One region of the Neptunomonas phycophila genome, then DNA from elsewhere that is predicted to be linked to it. Evidence: predicted binding sites of a transcription regulator. Region 1 holds the regulator's gene; each other region holds the start of a gene.

What was found. The regulator FNR, encoded in region 1, switches genes on or off when oxygen is low (the NO sensors DNR and NnrR bind a similar motif). The targets are predictions, from matches to a motif close to TTGATNTANATCAA.
Region 2: the regulator FNR is predicted to act here: its motif matches at 3,336-3,349, upstream of BS617_RS17560 (cytochrome-c peroxidase).
Region 3: the regulator FNR is predicted to act here: its motif matches at 2,612-2,625, upstream of BS617_RS01975 (histone deacetylase family protein).
Region 4: the regulator FNR is predicted to act here: its motif matches at 2,080-2,093, upstream of BS617_RS05515 (HP1242/YdcH family protein).

Annotation. Positions count from the first base shown of each region.
Region 1 is NZ_MRCI01000001.1:1,880,973-1,885,654, reverse strand. Features, by position in the region: gene BS617_RS08625 (histidine kinase) at 1-1,126, opposite strand, end outside; gene fnr (fumarate/nitrate reduction transcriptional regulator Fnr) at 1,352-2,128, opposite strand; gene hemN (oxygen-independent coproporphyrinogen III oxidase) at 2,213-3,604, opposite strand; gene BS617_RS08610 (sulfite exporter TauE/SafE family protein) at 3,685-4,335, opposite strand; gene ccoS (cbb3-type cytochrome oxidase assembly protein CcoS) at 4,341-4,520, opposite strand; gene BS617_RS08600 (heavy metal translocating P-type ATPase) at 4,523-4,682, opposite strand, start outside.
Region 2 is NZ_MRCI01000006.1:38,687-43,368, reverse strand. Features, by position in the region: gene BS617_RS17575 (imelysin family protein) at 1-506, opposite strand, end outside; gene BS617_RS17570 (di-heme oxidoreductase family protein) at 507-1,961, opposite strand; gene BS617_RS17565 (imelysin family protein) at 1,962-3,230, opposite strand; gene BS617_RS17560 (cytochrome-c peroxidase) at 3,520-4,682, shown strand, end outside.
Region 3 is NZ_MRCI01000001.1:427,661-432,342, forward strand. Features, by position in the region: gene oadA (sodium-extruding oxaloacetate decarboxylase subunit alpha) at 1-170, shown strand, start outside; gene BS617_RS01970 (sodium ion-translocating decarboxylase subunit beta) at 183-1,484, shown strand; gene BS617_RS01975 (histone deacetylase family protein) at 1,581-2,504, opposite strand; gene BS617_RS01980 (response regulator) at 2,829-4,412, shown strand; tRNA gene BS617_RS01985 (tRNA-Arg) at 4,414-4,489, opposite strand; gene BS617_RS01990 (flagella synthesis protein FlgN) at 4,547-4,682, opposite strand, start outside.
Region 4 is NZ_MRCI01000001.1:1,215,904-1,220,585, reverse strand. Features, by position in the region: gene BS617_RS05520 (ABC transporter ATP-binding protein) at 1-1,630, opposite strand, end outside; gene BS617_RS05515 (HP1242/YdcH family protein) at 1,769-2,011, opposite strand; gene aroA (3-phosphoshikimate 1-carboxyvinyltransferase) at 2,279-3,559, shown strand; gene BS617_RS05505 (YeiH family protein) at 3,607-4,682, opposite strand, start outside.

The DNA.
Region 1 (4,682 bases):
AGCACTCATCGCAATCAATTAATAAGTGCCAACCAAATGCTTTGCATAAGGATTTACAAGAGGCGAGCCCTGTACCATCGTTAATTGTTATCGGCGTTTGCACATGTGGCGAGCATCGCTCATTTTTTAACAAAAGAGACAGGCTGTCATCGTCCTGATTGCAGTGATAGATGAATAGCCCTTTGTTTGAGTGTTGAACCACATTATCCAATAAATTAGAAAGAATACGGTTGAGTGCTTGAATTGCACTGTGCGTATCATCGCGTCTGTATGACGTGGCGCTGATGGAGTCGACGGTGATCTCCATAGTACGACGTTGCTGCAAGAGCGTTGGTAAATACGTGTGTATGTGCTTATTTATGATGTCGATTGGAGTAAAAAGGTCGCCGGGTGTGCGGGTGGTGCTGTAATTGATGGGTGGGTTAGCTTTAGGGGGCCTTAGTGATGGTCGTCTCATAAGGTGGTTGAGTTGATAGAGAAGATGCTTAGCTTTGTTCGTTTCTTGTTGTAACGTGTCCAGATAAGGTTGAGGCGAAGTGAAATCGATGTGTTGACCCAATAGATAGGTGTATAGGTGAACATTTGATAAAGGCGATGCAAGGTCATGTATTGTCTGGATTAGTTTGTCGTAGTAATTCAGAACAAGACGTATAAAGCCGATGCACGAGAATAAGATCGCCAACCACAGTGTCGGCATAAATATGGCTGTTGTGGTGTATGTAGACCAAGTGCAGACGGTGTAACCATTCTCCCAACAATGATATTGACTACTGTTGATTATCAAAGGGTGAGAAGTCTGTGACTTCAACAATTGTGTGAAATACGGGAGAGCCATTTTTAAGCGGCTCAATTCAGCCAGTGTGTTATCTAAACCCTCACCCGGATAAATAAGGTCATTATCCTTCCAGAGCGTGATTAATGATAAGTCGGGTTCCTGATATAACAACCGCCTAAGAGACTGTTCTATGGGGTAATCATCTGATAATACTTGATCGATTGTCGCTTGAAATAATTGTGTACGCTGCATGTTATTAATAACCAGCGCATAGCTACAAAGTGCGGCTAGCAGGGCTAAACTAAACCACAGGCGATATTGGCTAAGGCATTGTAGACTGATTAATTTCATGGTTATCCCTTGTGAGCTAAGAGCGCGCACGCACGGTTAACGGTATGGCGGCGTTAACTCTGTTTCTGTAACCATGATTAGTTGAATAAGGCCGGTTGTCTGTCCTTCAAAAGGAGAGTTTTTGAGCGCAATTAGTGCTGTTTTTATTTGAAAGGGCAATGCCGTTTGAGTCCGGCATTGCAGTATATGAGGTCAGCCCTAAAGAAAGAGCAATGATAGAATGCTTTATATAGATAACTCTTGCGTATCGGTTGGCTCTGAAGTGCCAGGGCATTCGCCGGATATTTCATAGAGCTTGTCGATACTTAACAGCTCAATTTCTTTGCCATCAACAGCCAGAATTTCGCTTTTCTGGAAACGTGTAAAGATACGGCTCACGGTTTCGACGGCTAAGCCTAAATAATTCCCTATTTCATTGCGTGACATGGAAAGACGGAAGTTGTGCTCGGAGTAGCCTCGGGCTTTAAAGCGTTGCGATAGTTTTAATATGAACGTGGCAATACGAGCTTCAGCGTTCTTTTTAGAAAGCAAAAGCATCATTTGCTGGTCGTCTTTAATCTCTTTACTCATGGTGCGCATAACTTGGCGACGTAATTCCGGCAGTTGGCCACAAAGGTCATCTAAATTATCAAACGGAATTTCGCAGACGGCAGTTGTTTCAAGCATTTTAACCGAGATCGGATAAATGCCATCGTCATACCCGCTTAGGCCGACAAGTTCACCAGGAAAGTAAAAACCGGTAATTTGCTCTTCGCCTTGGTCCGTAATTGTGTAGGTTTTGACGCTACCGGCGCGAATGGCGTATACGGATTTAAAAGCATCACCTTGGTGAAAAAGGTGATCCCCTTTCTTTAGCGGACGGCTTTTTTCGATAATATCATCGAGACGGTCCATTTCGGTCATGTTGAGTGATACAGGCAAGCACAAAGAGCTCAAACTGCATGTTTTGCAGTGTGACTGATGAATACTATGAACTTTCCCTTCTTTACCGCAATCTGTCATGACAATTTCCTGTCGTAATTAGCCAATACTGCCTCGTTTACAAAGCAGATTATGGACTATTTAGGAAAGCGGGTGAAGGCTATATTAGATAATTCTTGAATAACCGAGAGTGGTATGCTCCTTTGGTATAAAGGCATCGAAGGCCATGCATATGCGCCTGATCAATAATCGACCAGCAGGCGAAACAATAATTTTGTCTTTTTTAACCGATAACAGCTTGTCTTCTTTAAACTGATTGATTTCAGGTAACACATCATTGAAATAGTCAAAGAAGTCGATGTCGTATTTTGTCTCTATCGCGGTAGTATCCAGTGAAAAATGACAAATAAGTTGGGTGATAACATCACGACGTATATGGTCGTCTTTAGTCAGCTGTATGCCACGCCTAATGGCACGGCCTCGATCCTCAATGGCTGCACTCCACGCCGTGATATCATGCTCGTTTTGGTAATACACGTTTCCTACTTGGCTAATAGCCGATACGCCCATGGCGATTAAATCGCAATCGGCATGTGTGGTGTAGCCTTGGAAGTTACGGTGTAATTTGCCTGTTTGTTGAGCGATAGCTAATTCGTCTGTCGGCTTTGCGAAATGATCCATGCCAATATAGACGTAACCGGCATTGAGCAGTTTTTGAATCGTTGACTGTAAAATAGCTAATTTTTCATTGGCGCTGGGCAAGTCGGCTACATTGATATGTCGTTGTGGGCGAAACCGATCAGGCATGTGGGCATAGTTAAATACCGATAAGCGATCGGGGCTCATGTCGATAACTGTATCGAGTGTTTTATTGAACGTTTCGAGTGTTTGGTGCGGTAATCCATAAATTAAATCCATGTTAATGGATTTAAACCCCAATGAGCGGGCCTCATCAAGAATGCGCTGTGTATCTTCAGTTGACTGAACGCGGTTAACGGCTATTTGTACCCGAGGATCAACATCTTGGATGCCTAAACTAATCCGGTTAAAACCTGTAGCGCGCAATGTTTTTAGTGTGTTTGAAGAAGCTTCACGCGGGTCTATCTCGATTGAATAATCGCCTTTATCGTCATTGCGCAGAGCAAAGTGATGACGTAAATGTGTCATCAGTTCTTGCATTTGCTCGTCACTGATAAAAGTAGGCGTGCCGCCGCCCCAATGCAATTGGTTTACAATACGCTGGTTACCGTACCAAGCAGCGGCTTGTTCTATTTCTTTGTAGAGAGTGTCTAAGTAAGGCTGGGCTTTATCGCGGTTGCGCGTAATCACTTTATTGCAGGCGCAGTAGTAGCAAACATGCGCGCAAAAAGGGATATGTATGTATAAAGAAAGCGGCGCATGAACATCACTGGTTTTCAACCCAGTGCGAATTAAATCAATTTCGTTATGCTCAGTATCAAACTGTAAAGCCGTTGGGTATGAGGTGTACCGAGGGCCTGCTAGGTCATAGCGCTTGATTAAATCTGTATTCCAAGCAAGTTGAGTTGGTTGAGCCACAAATAGATCCTCTGTACATCATCATAGTATTGACGCCATGTTAGAGGATACGGATGTGTGTTGTTTTGACAGGAGTCAAGCTAGTGCGTTAATCCCGTCCATGGAATGGTGTAAATGCCAAAGGCGATAATCACGATACCAGCTACAGTATGAATCCATTGGCGCTGGAGTAATTGTTTGATCTCATTAGCTAATAACCCAGTTGCCAGCATGGCAGGTAGGGTACCCAAACCAAAGGTAAACATGAGTACAGCACTTTCTAATGGATGTTGTGCAGAGGCACTCCAAATAAGCGTGCTATAAATAAGACCGCATGGCAGCCAGCCCCAAAAGAAGCCAAGCAGTAGAGCTTGGCTAAGAGTCTGAACGGGCAGTAGTTTGCTGGCGGCGGGGCGGACGATAGACCATAACCCTTGCCCCAATTTTTCGATTCGGGTTAGCCCTTTCCACCATTGCCCGATATAAAGCCCCATGGCGATTAACAAGAGACCTGCACCCGTGCGCAGTATAAGTCCGGTCACGGGATCTTTGATCATGAATCCAAGACTGCCCACCAAAAAACCAGCCAAAGCGTAACTGAATATTCGCCCAACGTTGTATGCAACCAAGTAGTAGCGACGAGACTGCGTCATGGCAATAGAGGCTGCAATACCACCGCACATACCCAGGCAATGAGCACTGCCAAGCAAACCTAATATAATAGCCGTGGTGAGTGTGAGGCTGGTGGGCACGTTATTTACTTCTTATCTTGTTTTGCTTCGTCGGGTATGAGATCGTCATCGTCGTCATATAAAATGCTGTGCGCGGGTGAATCAAGATCATCGTATTGGCCGGTATTTACACTCCAAAAAAAAGCCCAAATAGCAGCGCCCGTTAAAATAACAGCGAGTGGGATAAGAAAAAAAAGAATTTCCATAATTAACGACTCTTCTGGCCTGAGTGTAGCGGTTTACGACGGGGTAACCGAGTGAGACGCAAAGCGTTGCCTACAACAACCAGTGAACTTGTAGACATGCCAATAGCTGCCATATAAGGAGCCACAAAGCCCAAGGCTGCTAGGGGAAGCGCCAGCAAATTA
Region 2 (4,682 bases), on a different contig from region 1:
GTTAGGTCTGATGTAGCAGAGGGAGCGAATAATAGGCGCTCAAGTGCAGGAAACCCTTTGATGCTGACGCTGGCCGCATGAAAAAACTCGGTATCATAGGCTGGCTCGGGCATTGTAAGTGCTTGGCGGAGCTGGCGAGCGCCTGTGTTCTTTTTATCGGGCCAATACTCAAGACTAAAGTTACGCATGAGCAGTGTAATAGGGCCAAATTGAATGTGCTGAATCCCCTGCCAAGCATCCATGGCGTTGCGGTAAGCGTCTTGTGCGGCGGTTAACCGGTCAGCTTTTTGGGCCGCGGGAGTGTCTACTGAGCAGAGGTCTTGGGTGGCTTCGGACAGTTTAAGGCTGTTCGTCCCTAGCTGTTCATAGCGCGGCATAACGTGACTATGAATAATGCTCTGGTTCAGTTCGGCCCATGTAGAAGGCTCTGGTGCTGCTAAAACTAAACTGGAATAACCAGTGGCCGAAGCTAATGCGGCCGCTAATAAGGTAGTCGAAAACTTCATTTATAATGACTCCAGAAATTGGATCAGATCCTTTCGCTCATTTGCCGTGAGCTGGCTATAGTGTTGTCGAGCAGCGTCGGCTTCCCCGCCATGCCATAAGATGGCCTCCTGTAGGTTCCTCGCACGGCCGTCATGTAAGAATTGAGTATGACCGCTCACCATCTGAGTTAACCCAATACCCCACAAAGCGGGAGTGCGCCATTCACGCCCGTTGGCTTGGTATTCGGGGCGATGATCAGCAAGGCCCTCTCCCATGTCATGCAGTAGTAAGTCGGTGTACGGCCAAATCGTTTGGTCGGCCAGGCTTGCTACCGTGTCGGATCGTGTTTGGTAACTGGGTATATGGCATTGGCTGCAACCAATGCGCGAAAATAGCTGCTCGCCTCGTTCGACGGAACCAGAATGGCGATTACGCTTATCGGGTACGGCAAGATGCTGGGTGTAAAATGTGAGCATCTTTACCATGTCGTCAGATGCTTCGACACCATCTAGGTGCTGACTGTTCCCGTCGGGTAACGATTGGCACAAAGATTGTGCCTCAGTGCAATCGGCAAAACCAGCAGGGAACAGTGTGTTGGATATACCGATATCATTGCGCAACGCCATGCTATTTTGTTGTTCAATAGTGGGATGGCCGGCTTTCCAGCCAAAGCGGCCTATGGCGGTCTGTTGCGTTTTGTAATCCCAGACTCGATTGGCGTGACCCGAAATACCATCTTGGTTAAGGTCCTCGGGGTCTTCGTGGGCTAGCAAATCGGCTTCAGAAATTGCTTCGAGCAAACCGAGGCCTACCATCGCTGGTGCTACGCGCATGGACATCATAGTATCGGGGTGGAACGGCCCATAGCTTAAGTCGGTGATCGTGATTCTAGGTTTTCGTAAGCTAACTTGTTCGCCATCAGCAAGCGTAACGGTGTGCTCGTCATACTCCAGTGCTATGCGCCCTTCAGCGGGTAGCCCTTGAATAGACATGTCTTGTAATTGATTGCCATAAGCTGGTTCCGGAATGACTCCCAGTTTACCTTGGGCGAGTAATGTTTCTTGCTGCTCGTTCTGTGGAGTAATGCTCAGATGTATAACCGTCGATGTTGCGGGCTTTAGTTGACCTACATCGGGTGGATGGCCTCTCCCGTCCCTAACGTGGCAGCGCATGCAAGACCGAGCATTAAACAGAGGCCCCAAGCCATCGCTAGCGGTAGTCGAAGACGGTGATGATACCCAGAGTTTCTTGAATAAACTGTGCCCTAAGTTGAAGGGCATGCGCTCTTCAAAAGACAAGTTACTGGCAGGCTGCGCGAAAGCGTTAGGCGACGCGGGCTTATGCAGTGTTGCAGCGCCCGCGGTTGGTGCGTTTCCCTGGATCGACAGCAGTGGTAACGAAGTAGCGATCTCGGCGGTTAAGCATGAGATCGCTACTGTTCCCACAATGAACAGGGTGTGGTGCAGTGCCGACATTTATCCCTGAATTGAGCTAGGGTTGTCTAAGCTGTCGGATCCTTCCAATTCGATATTGTCCAAGCCGAGAGTGCTAATCGCTTTCTCGATTGACTTGGTTTGTGTTGTTAGTGCGTCTACTACTTTTTGAACAACCCTATTGCCTTCAGTGTTACCGCTGCCAATCAGTACATCAAAGGTATTGCCCTTTTCTGCCTCATCAACCATCGCTTGCATGGCGGCTTCTGTTGCATTTAGCTCGCTAACCAACTGGGTATCCACTTCGGGAGCTTGAGCTTTAACCAGATCAGATAAACTCGGGCCGCTTACTACGCTGCCGTCAACACGGGTGTAAGTACCCATGTAAACATTTTTGATGCTTTTAGCATCGTAATAGTGGGAGTTGTGCGTGTTATCAGAGAAGCAATCGTGCTCTTCTTCTGGGTCATGCAGCATCAGACCCAGTTTAATACGTTCACCCGCGAGCTCACCATAAGATAGCGAACCCATACCTGTGAGCATAGTCGCTAGACCGCCCTTTTCGCCTTTCTCGGCTAACTGTTTGCGAGCGTCACCGCCCTCTTTCCAGTTTTCAGTCATCTCTTCTAGATCAGAAATCAAGAGATCAGTCGCTGCTTCTAAGTAGGCACGACGACGATCACAATGACCGCCGGTGCAATTGTCTAGGCTGAAGTCAGTTGCTGGACGATTACCGGCGCCAGGTTCTGTACCGTTAAGGTCTTGGCCCCACAGTAAAAACTCAATAGCGTGGTAGCCAGTTGCTACATTAGACTCAACTTCATCGGCTTCTTGTAGAGTATCAGACAGCAAAACAGGTGTGATATCGGTTACATCAACGGTTTCGTTACCAATAGTAATTGATGTGTTAGCTATCACGTTGGCAGCATAAACGGGGTTCTCATCAGATTCAGAACCGTAACTGTTCGCGTCAACGTAATCGATCAGGCCTTCATCTAATGGCCATGCATTGACCTTGCCTTCCCAGTCATCAACAATAGCGTTACCAAAACGATACGCTTCCGTTTGTTGGTAAGGAACACGTGCGGCTAACCACGCTTTACGTGCCGCATCCAATGTTGCTTGTGTTGGTTCAGCTAACATTGCATCAATTTTAGCTTTTAATGTGTTGGCCATGCTCAATGAGTCAGAATAGGTCGCTTCAGCAATATCGCCGTAAGTTTTTAAAACTTCTGTTGCTGTCGCTGCAAGAGCAACGGGTGTGGCAGCACTAATGGCGATGGCAAGTGCCAGCCGGGAAACCGTTTTCATAAAACACTCCTTTAAAGCGATGAAAAGTACGTGAACACGTTATCTGGGTAATATAAATGATAACACTTCTTATTACAATTATGGCTTATATTGAAACTTAGCGTATTGATCGGGATCATTTCTTATATAATTTGTTTATTTTACTATGCCTGCTCGGTGTGTTTTTTCGGCGTATCCTTTGCCGCACGGTATTAAAGGCATAACAACCCATGTAGTTAGCCGGTTGTTTTATGGGAGTATTTGGCTAGGCCGATACCCATTAGGTATTAAGCAATCGTAGAGAGGTATCATGAAAAGCGTCATCAAGTCTTGGTTAGCCATCGTAACGTGCATGAGTGTTTGTATTGGCGGTCTGGTGTGGGCGGAGCAAGACGCGACACCGTCGTCTGAGTTAAAAGCTCAGTTGGGTCAGCAGTTATTTTTTGATCCTAATTTATCTTTCAATCGCACTATGTCGTGTGCTACCTGCCATGCCCCAGCGGACGGTTTTGTTGACCACCGTAGCCCTGATGTTGGTATGGCGGCTTCCCTAGGCGACGACGCAAAATCGTTTGGTGATCGTAATGCGCCGAGTGTTGGTTATGCGGCATTCGCACCCAAGTTCCACCGGCGCAAAGATGGTATATATGCGGGCGGGCAATTCTGGGACGGCCGCGCGTCAACGTTAGCTGAGCAAGCTGGTGGCCCCCCGTTAAACCCAATTGAAATGGGAATGCCAGATAAAACCAGTGTCGTTGAGCGTTTGTTAGAAAACAGTCATTACCAAAGTGCTTTTAAAGGTATTTATGGGGATGCTGTTTTTCAGGATCACGATACAGCATATGACGCTATGACGGATGCGATAGCCGAGTTTGAAAAGGGTGATTTTTTCTCGCCATTTGATTCGAAATATGACCGTTATTTACGTGGCGAGTACACAATGACGCCACAAGAAGAGTTGGGCCGTACGCTTTTCTTCTCGCAACAATTCACTAACTGCAACTTATGCCACCAGCTGCGGACAACCCCCAACAGGGCCGATGAGACATTCACAAATTATCAATATCACAATATCGGAGTGCCAGAGAACACCCACTTGCGTCATAAAAACGGAGTGAAAGCCATTGATGAAGGCTTGCTAAATAATCCAGCGGTCGAACAAGATGTGGCAGCCCGCGGTAAGTATAAGACACCTTCCTTGCGCAATGTTGCGGTAACTGCTCCTTACATGCACAACGGAACGTTTAAAGATTTACGTACAGTCATTCTTTTTTATAACAAGTACAACAGCCGTAGTAAAAAACGTCAGATCAACCCCGAAACCGGAAAACCATGGCGAGCACCAGAGGTGAATGAAAACCTTTCGCTAACAGAGCTAGAAACAGGCCCCGCATTAGATGATAAACGTATTGATGCACTGGTGGCGTTTTTAGAAACGCTTACGGATAAGCGGTATGAGGCGCTGTTAGAAAA
Region 3 (4,682 bases), 1.5 Mb from region 1:
TCCAAGTGTCGGCTGGGCAAGCAATCCAAGAGGGTGATGTGTTAGTCATTCTAGAAGCGATGAAGATGGAAACAGAAGTACGCGCTGCTCGTGCGGGTACCGTTGTAGCCATCGACGTTAAAGAAGGTGATGCGGTTCAAGTTGGCGATTCGCTACTGACGCTAGCGTGAGGGATCACCTGAATGGATAAAGTGTTAGAACTCTGGCAAGCATCGGGGATATACAATATCTCCTTTGGCCAGTTCGTTATGATAGTAATTGGTTTGTTATTACTATTTTTAGCGATTCGTAAAAACTTTGAGCCTTTGCTACTCGTCCCAATTGGGTTTGGTGGCATATTGGCAAACATACCAGAGGCTGGTCTGGCCTTCTCGGCTGTGGAGAATGCTATTCATTTTGCCTCGCCTGAGCTGATGGCCCAGTTTGCAAATATATTTGGTATAACGAGTACTGATCCGCATGATGTATTGCATGCTTATCATGTATCTAACCCAAGTACTCATGCAGCTGCCTCCTTACTAGCTAATGATAGTGGTTATAACAATGGTATGTTGTATAACTTCTATAGTGTTGCTATTGCTTCGGGTGTTGCACCTTTGGTGATTTTCATGGGTGTTGGTGCTATGACGGACTTTGGGCCGTTATTAGCCAACCCTAAAACTCTATTCTTAGGCGCCGCCGCTCAGTTCGGTATCTTTGCGACAGTACTAGGTGCTGTTGGCTTGACGCAGCTGGGAATAATGGACTTTAGCATCCAAGACGCTGCCGCTATCGGCATAATTGGTGGCGCAGATGGCCCTACGGCTATTTATGTGGCTAGCTTGTTATCGCCTCAGTTGTTAGGCGCTATAGCGGTTGCTGCTTACTCTTATATGGCATTGGTTCCTTTGATTCAACCACCAATCATGCGTGCGTTGACTACAGAATCTGAGCGTCAAATTAAGATGGTTCAGTTACGCCATATTTCTAAAACAGAGAAAATCCTTTTCCCTATCTGTTTGCTTGTTCTGGTTGCTTTATTGCTTCCTGATGCAGCACCGCTACTGGGTATGTTCTGTTTTGGTAACCTAATGCGAGAGTGTGGTGTTGTTGATCGTTTAAGTGATACAGCTCAAAACGCATTGATCAATATCGTAACAATATTCCTTGGTCTGTCTGTAGGTTCTAAGTTATCTGCTGATAAATTCTTAGACCTTCAAACGCTGGGTATTTTGGTGTTAGGTATTGTCGCTTTCGGTATTGGTACTGCATGCGGTGTTATCATGGCTAAAATCATGAATAAGATGGCAGGTGGTAATGCTATTAACCCACTGATCGGATCGGCTGGTGTCTCTGCTGTTCCGATGGCGGCTCGTGTATCCAACAAATTAGGCTTAGAGGCTAACTCTCAGAACTTCTTGTTGATGCATGCGATGGGGCCTAACGTAGCAGGTGTTATTGGTTCAGCCGTAGCAGCAGGTGTAATGATTAAGTTCGTTAGCTAAAGCTCGTGTCTTGGACGTAAAAAAGGCTGCATTTATTGCAGCCTTTTTTGTCTCTTACGATCACTAACGATGGTGTTGGTGATAAGGAAGCTAGAGTTAATAGCCGAGTAGCGTTTCTAGATGTGCTTCTACGCTAAAGGCTAGAGCCACTGGGTTATAGCCACCTTCCAGTACAGAAACTACCCTTCCTTGCGAATAAGTACGTGCTACATCTAAAATGAGTTTGGTTACCCAGCGATAATCTTCTTCATCGAGGTTGATATCAGCCATCGGATCTTCATGGTGGGCATCAAAACCGGCAGAGATAAAAATCATATCGGGCTTGTGTGCTTGTAGTGCAGGGAGCCAGTTCTTTTCGACTAAATTTCTAAAAAACAAGCTGTCACTGTGCGCAGGCATTGGGCAGTTGAGTATGTTTTCTCGTTGTATGTCTGCGTAGCGTTCGGGGTAAAACGGATGCTGGAATGTTGAGCATACCAGTACCTCTGGCTTGTCTTTAAAGATGTCTACGGTGCCATTACAGTGGTGGACATCGAAGTCCAGAATGGCGACACGATGAATATTGTCATTTTGTAGCGCTTGCATAGCCCCTATAGCCACATTGTTATAAAAACAAAAACCCATAGGAGTGTTGTGTTCTGCATGATGCCCAGGAGGTCGCACTGCGCAAAAGGCGTTGGTGCTTTTGCCTGCTAGTACCCTATTCGTAGCTAATATAGCTGAGCCGGCTGCTAAGCTGGCCGCATGCAATGATTGTGGGCAAAGTGCAGTATCTTCATCGGCGTAGATGACGCCTTCTTTGGGTTGCTTCATTAACAATCGCTTTTCGTGCAGACAGGCATGCGCTAAGGCGATTTGGTCGGAGGTCACGTGAACAGACTGCATCCGGTCAAGGTGTGAAATCAGCCCCGTTTTTTCTAAGACTTTATGTATGGCCATTAAACGAATAGGGCTTTCGGGGTGCTCTGGCCCCATATTGTGTAGCCCGCAATCATCGTGGCTGATTAAAGTAGTAGTCATGATTATCTTTTTTTATTGTCGATAGGGTGTTTTAAGTCAGTGTACTGCATAACTAGGGTTAATATCCCCTATGCAATGGTATGAATTGGACGAGTGGTGGTGATCAATTGATCTGAATCATAGGCGTTATAGTGAGTGAGGCACTATTATTTGGGCCTGCATTGAATGTTTAACACTGGTGTGCACCCTCACCAGTGTCTTTTTTATGTATATGATTACTTCCACCCTTCATAGATGCCTCTTATACTGTTGATATCTTGATGTTTTTATCAGCTCCGGACGGCTAATGTGCAACTATCACCCGTAGACTATTCTGACAAGCAGGTGCTCTTAATAGAGAGCAGCGGAAATATGCGATCTACGGTCGTGTTTATGCTGCGACAGTTGGGTGTGAGTCATATTCAAGCCGTTGGTATTAATGATCAGGTGTATGATCTTCTAAAAGAAGAGAACTACGACATAGTCTTGTTAGGCCACAACCCTAGTGATCCCTTGACTGGCATGCAGATTTTAGAAGAGTGCCGTTATAAAAAGATCATAAAGCCAAATACTTGCTGGGTGTTTATGACCAGTGATGCCTCTCAAGATGTTGTCTTGCATGTCGTGGAAAGTCAGCCTGATGCCGTGATTACTAAGCCGTTTTCAGCTGCTGAACTTAAGCTTAGGCTTGATATGTTGCTGTATCGGAAACATGCGCTGTCAGCGGTCGAAGAGGCCATCCAAAAAGGCCAGTTGAGTCAGGCCGTTAAATTATGTGATCAAGTTGAGCTATCTGGCGCTAATTATGATTTTGTACAGCTCATCAAAGGCCGGTTATTGCTTCAGCTTAATCGCTTTGAAGAGGCAGAGCATTTTTTCAAGTACCGTTTTGCGCGCCTGAATGAAAAAGAAAGCGGCCCTTGTTTGGCGCAAGCGTATATCGGGCAGCAGCGTTATTCTGATGCTAAAAGTATCTTGGTCGAAAGCATTGCCAAATTCCCATTGTTAATGACGTCCTATGACTTATTAGCACATGTGTTGGAAAAGACAGGGGAGTTAGAAGGTGCTCAAGAAGCACTTCAAGCAGCGACACAGCAGTCCCCTTTAAGTTTGTTGCGCAATATGGAGTTGGGGCGAATAGCGGTATACAACCGCAACTTATCCATAGCTGATCACGCTTTTAAGCGATCTATTAATTTGAATAAAACCAGTTGCTATCGGTCTGCTGAACCTTATTTGAAGCTGGCAAATGTCCGTCGTTTAGAAATGAAAGGAGTAGATGATCGCCAGCAAATAGCCCTTTATAACCAAGTTGAAGAGCTGCTTAATACAGCGGGCTTTCAGTACCCGCATGACGAAATTTTTAAGGTGAAAAGTGCGTTATTGAAAAGCCAAACGTGCACTGACTTGGGAGATACGGAGCGTGCAGAACAGCACCTTCAGCAAGCTAGCACCTTAGCTAAAAATTTGGATGAACCTTTTGATATTAAAAGGGAAATGTTGGAAGTTGTTGGCGATCCTTTACCTATATTGGACACACCTACCTCACCTAAACCTTTACCGGCTGCCAGTAAAAAAGTGGCGCATAAGCACGACCCTGAAATGAGTCATAAAGTAAACCGTTTAGGCGTTACGCATTATAATGCGGCTAAAATAGCCCAAGCGATTCGTTATTTTGGTTTGGCAATAGAATACGATGCTAAAAATAGCCGCGCATTACTAAACTTAGCGCAGTTATTCTTAGAATCAGCGCGTCAGCAAAAAGAAAAACGTGAAGAACGTCTTAAAATGGTACAGCGGTACCTGCGTTTGACGGTGCGTATGGAATTGTCTGATATTGAAATGCAAAAGCGGCGTTTACTTGAGCGTTGCCTGCAAGAGCCCATCGAAAAACTACCAGAGGGTAGTCTTGGAGTATTGCTAAAGTAAATGGTCTCCCCGCAGGGACTCGAACCCCGATCTAAGCCTTAGGAGGGCCTCGTTCTATCCGGTTGAACTACAAGGAGATAATGGCGCCGATTCTACTGATTTTTGGCTCACTTTGAAAGCCTTGATGTACAGGTCTATGCTTTGCCTAGATGTGATTGGGAGCTGTAATCGCCTTTAGAGCCAGATGCGGTGTAAAGCGTATTAGCCTGAGGTTTTCCGCGTAGCAGTGATAAAAGCTTATCCAGGCTTTGCTTGTTGCGCATGAGTACC
Region 4 (4,682 bases), 670 kb from region 1:
TTGTTGTTCGCCCATCTAAGAATCGCTCTAAAGCAAGATGTACCGCATGCTCAGTCTCTGTATCTAAAGCTGAAGTTGCCTCATCTAACACAACGACTTTTGGGTTTGATAACACCATACGGGCGATAGCTAATCGTTGGCGCTGCCCTCCCGACAAACGAATTCCCTGCCTGCCTACTTTCGCATCCAACCCATTCTCTAGCTCACTAACAAAACCACTTAGCTGAGCCACCTCTAGCGCCGCCCATAATGCTGGTTCTGTAAAATCTTGCCCCATACACAGATTTGTTCTGACAGTCCCATTGAATAAAGCCGGATGCTGCAAGACAGTAGCAACATTCGCCCTAACAACTGACAAACCGATCTGACTAACAGGCACACCATTAAATTTAACCTCTCCTTCTTGCGCGCTGTACAACCCTAACAAAACTTGAACCAAAGTGGACTTACCACCACCGCTCACACCGACTAAAGCCACCTTCTGCCCAGCCTCAACATGCAAACTAATCCCCTTGAGCACTTCATTGTCTGCATTATAACGAAAATGAATATTATCAAGCGTCACACTAACACTCTTACGCCCAGCAAAAGGGTCTTCCAACATTGGATAATGCGGCTCTTGCTTCAGGTCTATTAGACGATTTAATCGCACCAATGCCGCTTTTGCTCCATAAAAAGCGTACTGCATATTCAGCACTTCTTGGACAGGCCCCATCATGAACCAAAGGTAGCCAAAGACAGCCATCATTTCGCCAATCGACAGATTAGAGAAGACGACCATGAGCATTGTAATCGCTCTAAAAATATCGAATCCGATCAAAAAAACCAAAAAGCTAAAACGTCCTGCTGCTTCACTACGCCACTCAAATGCAGAAGACTGATCCCTTACACCACGCGCCAGCCGCGTAAGCTGACCAAGATAATACTCCTCTCGATTAGCTGAACGCACTTGCTGAATAGCATCTAATGTTTCGGTAAGCGCCCCTTGAAAAACCTCATAAGCTTTATTTTCTCGTTTCTTTAATTCTTTAACTCGCTTGCCAATCACGGTTGTGAAATAAATAACAATGGGGTTAAGAAACATGATGAACAACGCCAGCTGCCAATGCATCCAAAACAGGATTACCGCTGTGCCCACAATTGATAAGCTAGCTACCAACAACCGACTAACTGAGGTCCCTACAAAACGGTCTACCGTATCCAAGTCCGTTACAAAGTGTGAACTGATAGCGCCACTGCCCAACGTTTCGTATTCCACCATCGCAACCTTGCCTAATCTGGCGAGCAATAGTGAGCGCATTTTGTAAATAACGTCTTTGGAGATTAACGTGAACTGTCGTGACTGCCATACATTTAAAACCAAAGCCATGGCACGTAGAACAATTGTACACATCAAAATAGCAACGATATAAAGCACCGGGCCGTGCCAATCTAAAGGAAATAATGAGTTTAAGAATTGAACCATCTTACCTGGTTGTTCAAGAAGAACCTCATCAACCAATAAAGGCATTAGCAATGGCAAAGGTACCGAAGCGCACGCAGCTAAAATAGCCACCACGTTTGCCACTACGAGCGACTTTTTATGAGTGAAGGCAATCTGAGTAATGTATGACCAATCAAACTGAAACAAACGTATATCCACGATTCAAAAAAACAGAACACACAGCATACTGCGAGCGGACGACAAACCAAACAAAAACACCCGCAAAAGCGGGTGTTTTTGTATAATTGACTCGATGAATAGTCATTTATGGATTAGCGGCTCTCGCTATGCCTTCTCACTTAGCATTGCGTAAAGCTTATCCTTCAAACGAAGCCTTCTTAGTTTCAATTCCTCTTCCATTTTAGAAGACCCAGGTTTTACCTCTGCCTCCATTAACTCTACTTCTTTTGTAACTTCATGGTACTCGTCAAAAAGCTTTAAAAAGTGCGCATCTGTCATTTTAAGCGCACGAATTTGATCTCGGTACTCTGGCAATTCGTGCACCAAATCATGGTGTTCAATACCCATATTTACATTCCTTATCATTGTAAAAAAAGCAGATGCTGTTAGTATCCGCCTCTAGTGAAAAAAGAACATTGACACCTATCAACAAACGCCGCTCACCCTACTAAGGGCTTCAATCAACTTACCAGTACGTAAAAACTAGCTCCCCAGAAACCCCAGGGTTAGATTAAGCGCTTATCTGCACTTTTTTTATCCGATACCCTCGACCTAAACGGCTACACAAGGTAGCTTATATCTCCCTGATAAAAACACGTATAAAGAGTACCTTCCATGGATAATTTGACCCTAGAGCCTATCAACGCAGTTGCTGGCGAAGTTCAAATCCCAGGTTCAAAGAGCCTGTCGAATCGAATCTTGCTTTTAGCCGCACTTGCACAAGGCACAACACGTATCACTAACTTATTAGACAGTGATGATGTTCGTCATATGCTTACCGCATTAAACGAAATGGGTGTGGAATATTCATTATCGGATGATAAACAGACTTGTACATTAATAGGCTTAGCAGGATCACTGGGCACAGCCAGTAAAGCTCTTTTCTTAGGCAACGCAGGCACTGCTATGCGCCCTTTATGTGCGGCCTTATGCCTTGGCAATGATGTTTACGAGCTAACAGGCGAGCCACGAATGTATGAGCGCCCCATTGGCGATCTAGTGGATGCCTTACGTCAGCTTGGCGCTGATATTACCTATCTAGGTGATGACGGATATCCACCTTTGCGTATCCGCTCGCAAGGCTTGCGCGGTGGAGAGGTCAGCATCAAAGGCAATATCTCTAGTCAATTCTTAACCGCTTTACTGATGGCTGCTCCATTGGCTAGCGATGATCTGACCATTAAAGTAGATGGTGAGCTTGTATCCAAGCCGTATATTGATATTACCCTACATACCATGAAGCTTTTTGGTGTGAATGTGCAAAATGACAACTACCAGAAATTCGTTATTAAATCAGGACAGACATACCAGTCACCCGGCGAAATCATGGTAGAAGGCGATGCGTCGTCGGCTTCATACTTCCTTGCCGCTGGCGCTATTAAAGGTGGTACTGTTCGTGTTTATGGCGTGGGATCTGATAGCGTTCAGGGCGACAAACGTTTTGCTGAAGTCTTAGAAGCAATGGGGGCTCAAGTAACCTACGGGCCCACCTATATTGAGGTAACGGGAACAGGTGACTTAAAGGCCGTTGATATGGACATGAATCATATCCCAGATGCTGCCATGACAATCGCGACTACCGCTTTATTTGCAGAGGGTACTACTGCCATTCGGAATATATATAACTGGCGAGTCAAAGAGACCGATCGCCTTTCGGCCATGGCTACTGAGCTACGTAAAGTCGGTGCTAGCGTAGTAGAAGGAGAAGACTTTATCGAAGTAACTCCACCAGCCAAGTTGACTCATGCCGCCATCGACACATATGACGACCACCGTATGGCTATGTGTTTTTCGCTAGTTGCGTTGAGCGATACTCCCGTCACTATCAATGATCCAGGATGCACTCGTAAGACTTTCCCAGAGTACTTCGAACTTTTTAAAAGCATTTGCCAATAAAACGATACCGCTCGCTGCTCACGGGCAGCGAGCTTTTACCATCACCCTCATACAATCAGCCACTGATTGAGCACAAACCCGCCTCCCAGTAAAAGCACAAACAAAGAACCGGCCAGCAACATGGATGCGGCCCCTGCTTGGCGTATAGCCGCTAAACGTGTCTGATAGCCTAAGGCAGCCATAGCGATTGTTAACATAAACTGGCTAGCTAAATGGGCTGTTTCGCGAGTCACGGCCACAAAATTTTCTATCTTTTGGGTTGATACAAACAACTGACTAACGTTATCTAAGCCACTATTGATAACAACAGCAACCACAAAACCAAGTACAAACCACGGGAAATTAATCGAGCCACGCTCTCTATCGCCTCGTAAGCGCAATAAGCAAACGCTTAAGATAACGATAAAAGGCGCCAAGAGCATCACACGGATTAACTTAACAACAACAGCATATTGCAAAGCACTACCACCAATACTCTCCCCAGCTGCAACTGCTTGCGCGACTTCATGCACCGTACTACCTATGAACACACCAAATTGTTGCTCAGTCATTCCCGTTAAAGGAAAAATAAACGGATAACTAAACATCGCTACCGTACCAAATAGGACAACAGTCGCTACCGCCATAGAAACATGCTGTTGCCTTGGCTTAAGAATAGACTCTGTCGCCAAGATCGCCGCTGCTCCACAAATAGCACTGCCTGCCGAAGTCAAAATCGCAAGATCTACTGGCAACTTAAACAGGTGAACCCCAAGCCAAATACCCACTAACAGCACACACGTCACTACTAGCATATCAAGTACTAGCGCCTGCCAGCCCACAGCAAGCAACTGCTGAAGTGTCAACGAAAAACCAAACAAAATGATCCCAGCTCTAAGCAGGCGTTGTTGGCAAAAGCGAACCCATTGCAACTCACTACCTTCTGGCAGACGACCAACACAGTGCCCCGCTATCATGCCTAGCACAATAGCCAACGGTAAAGCGCTCACTCCCATTTCAGAGATCGAATCAACATGTGCAAAACAGATCGCAGAAACAGCGATAATGGGCAACAACACAACAGCAGAAAAAACAGGTAAGCGTTTGATCACAATCCAAAGCCGGTGCAAAAGCCCATGCCCAC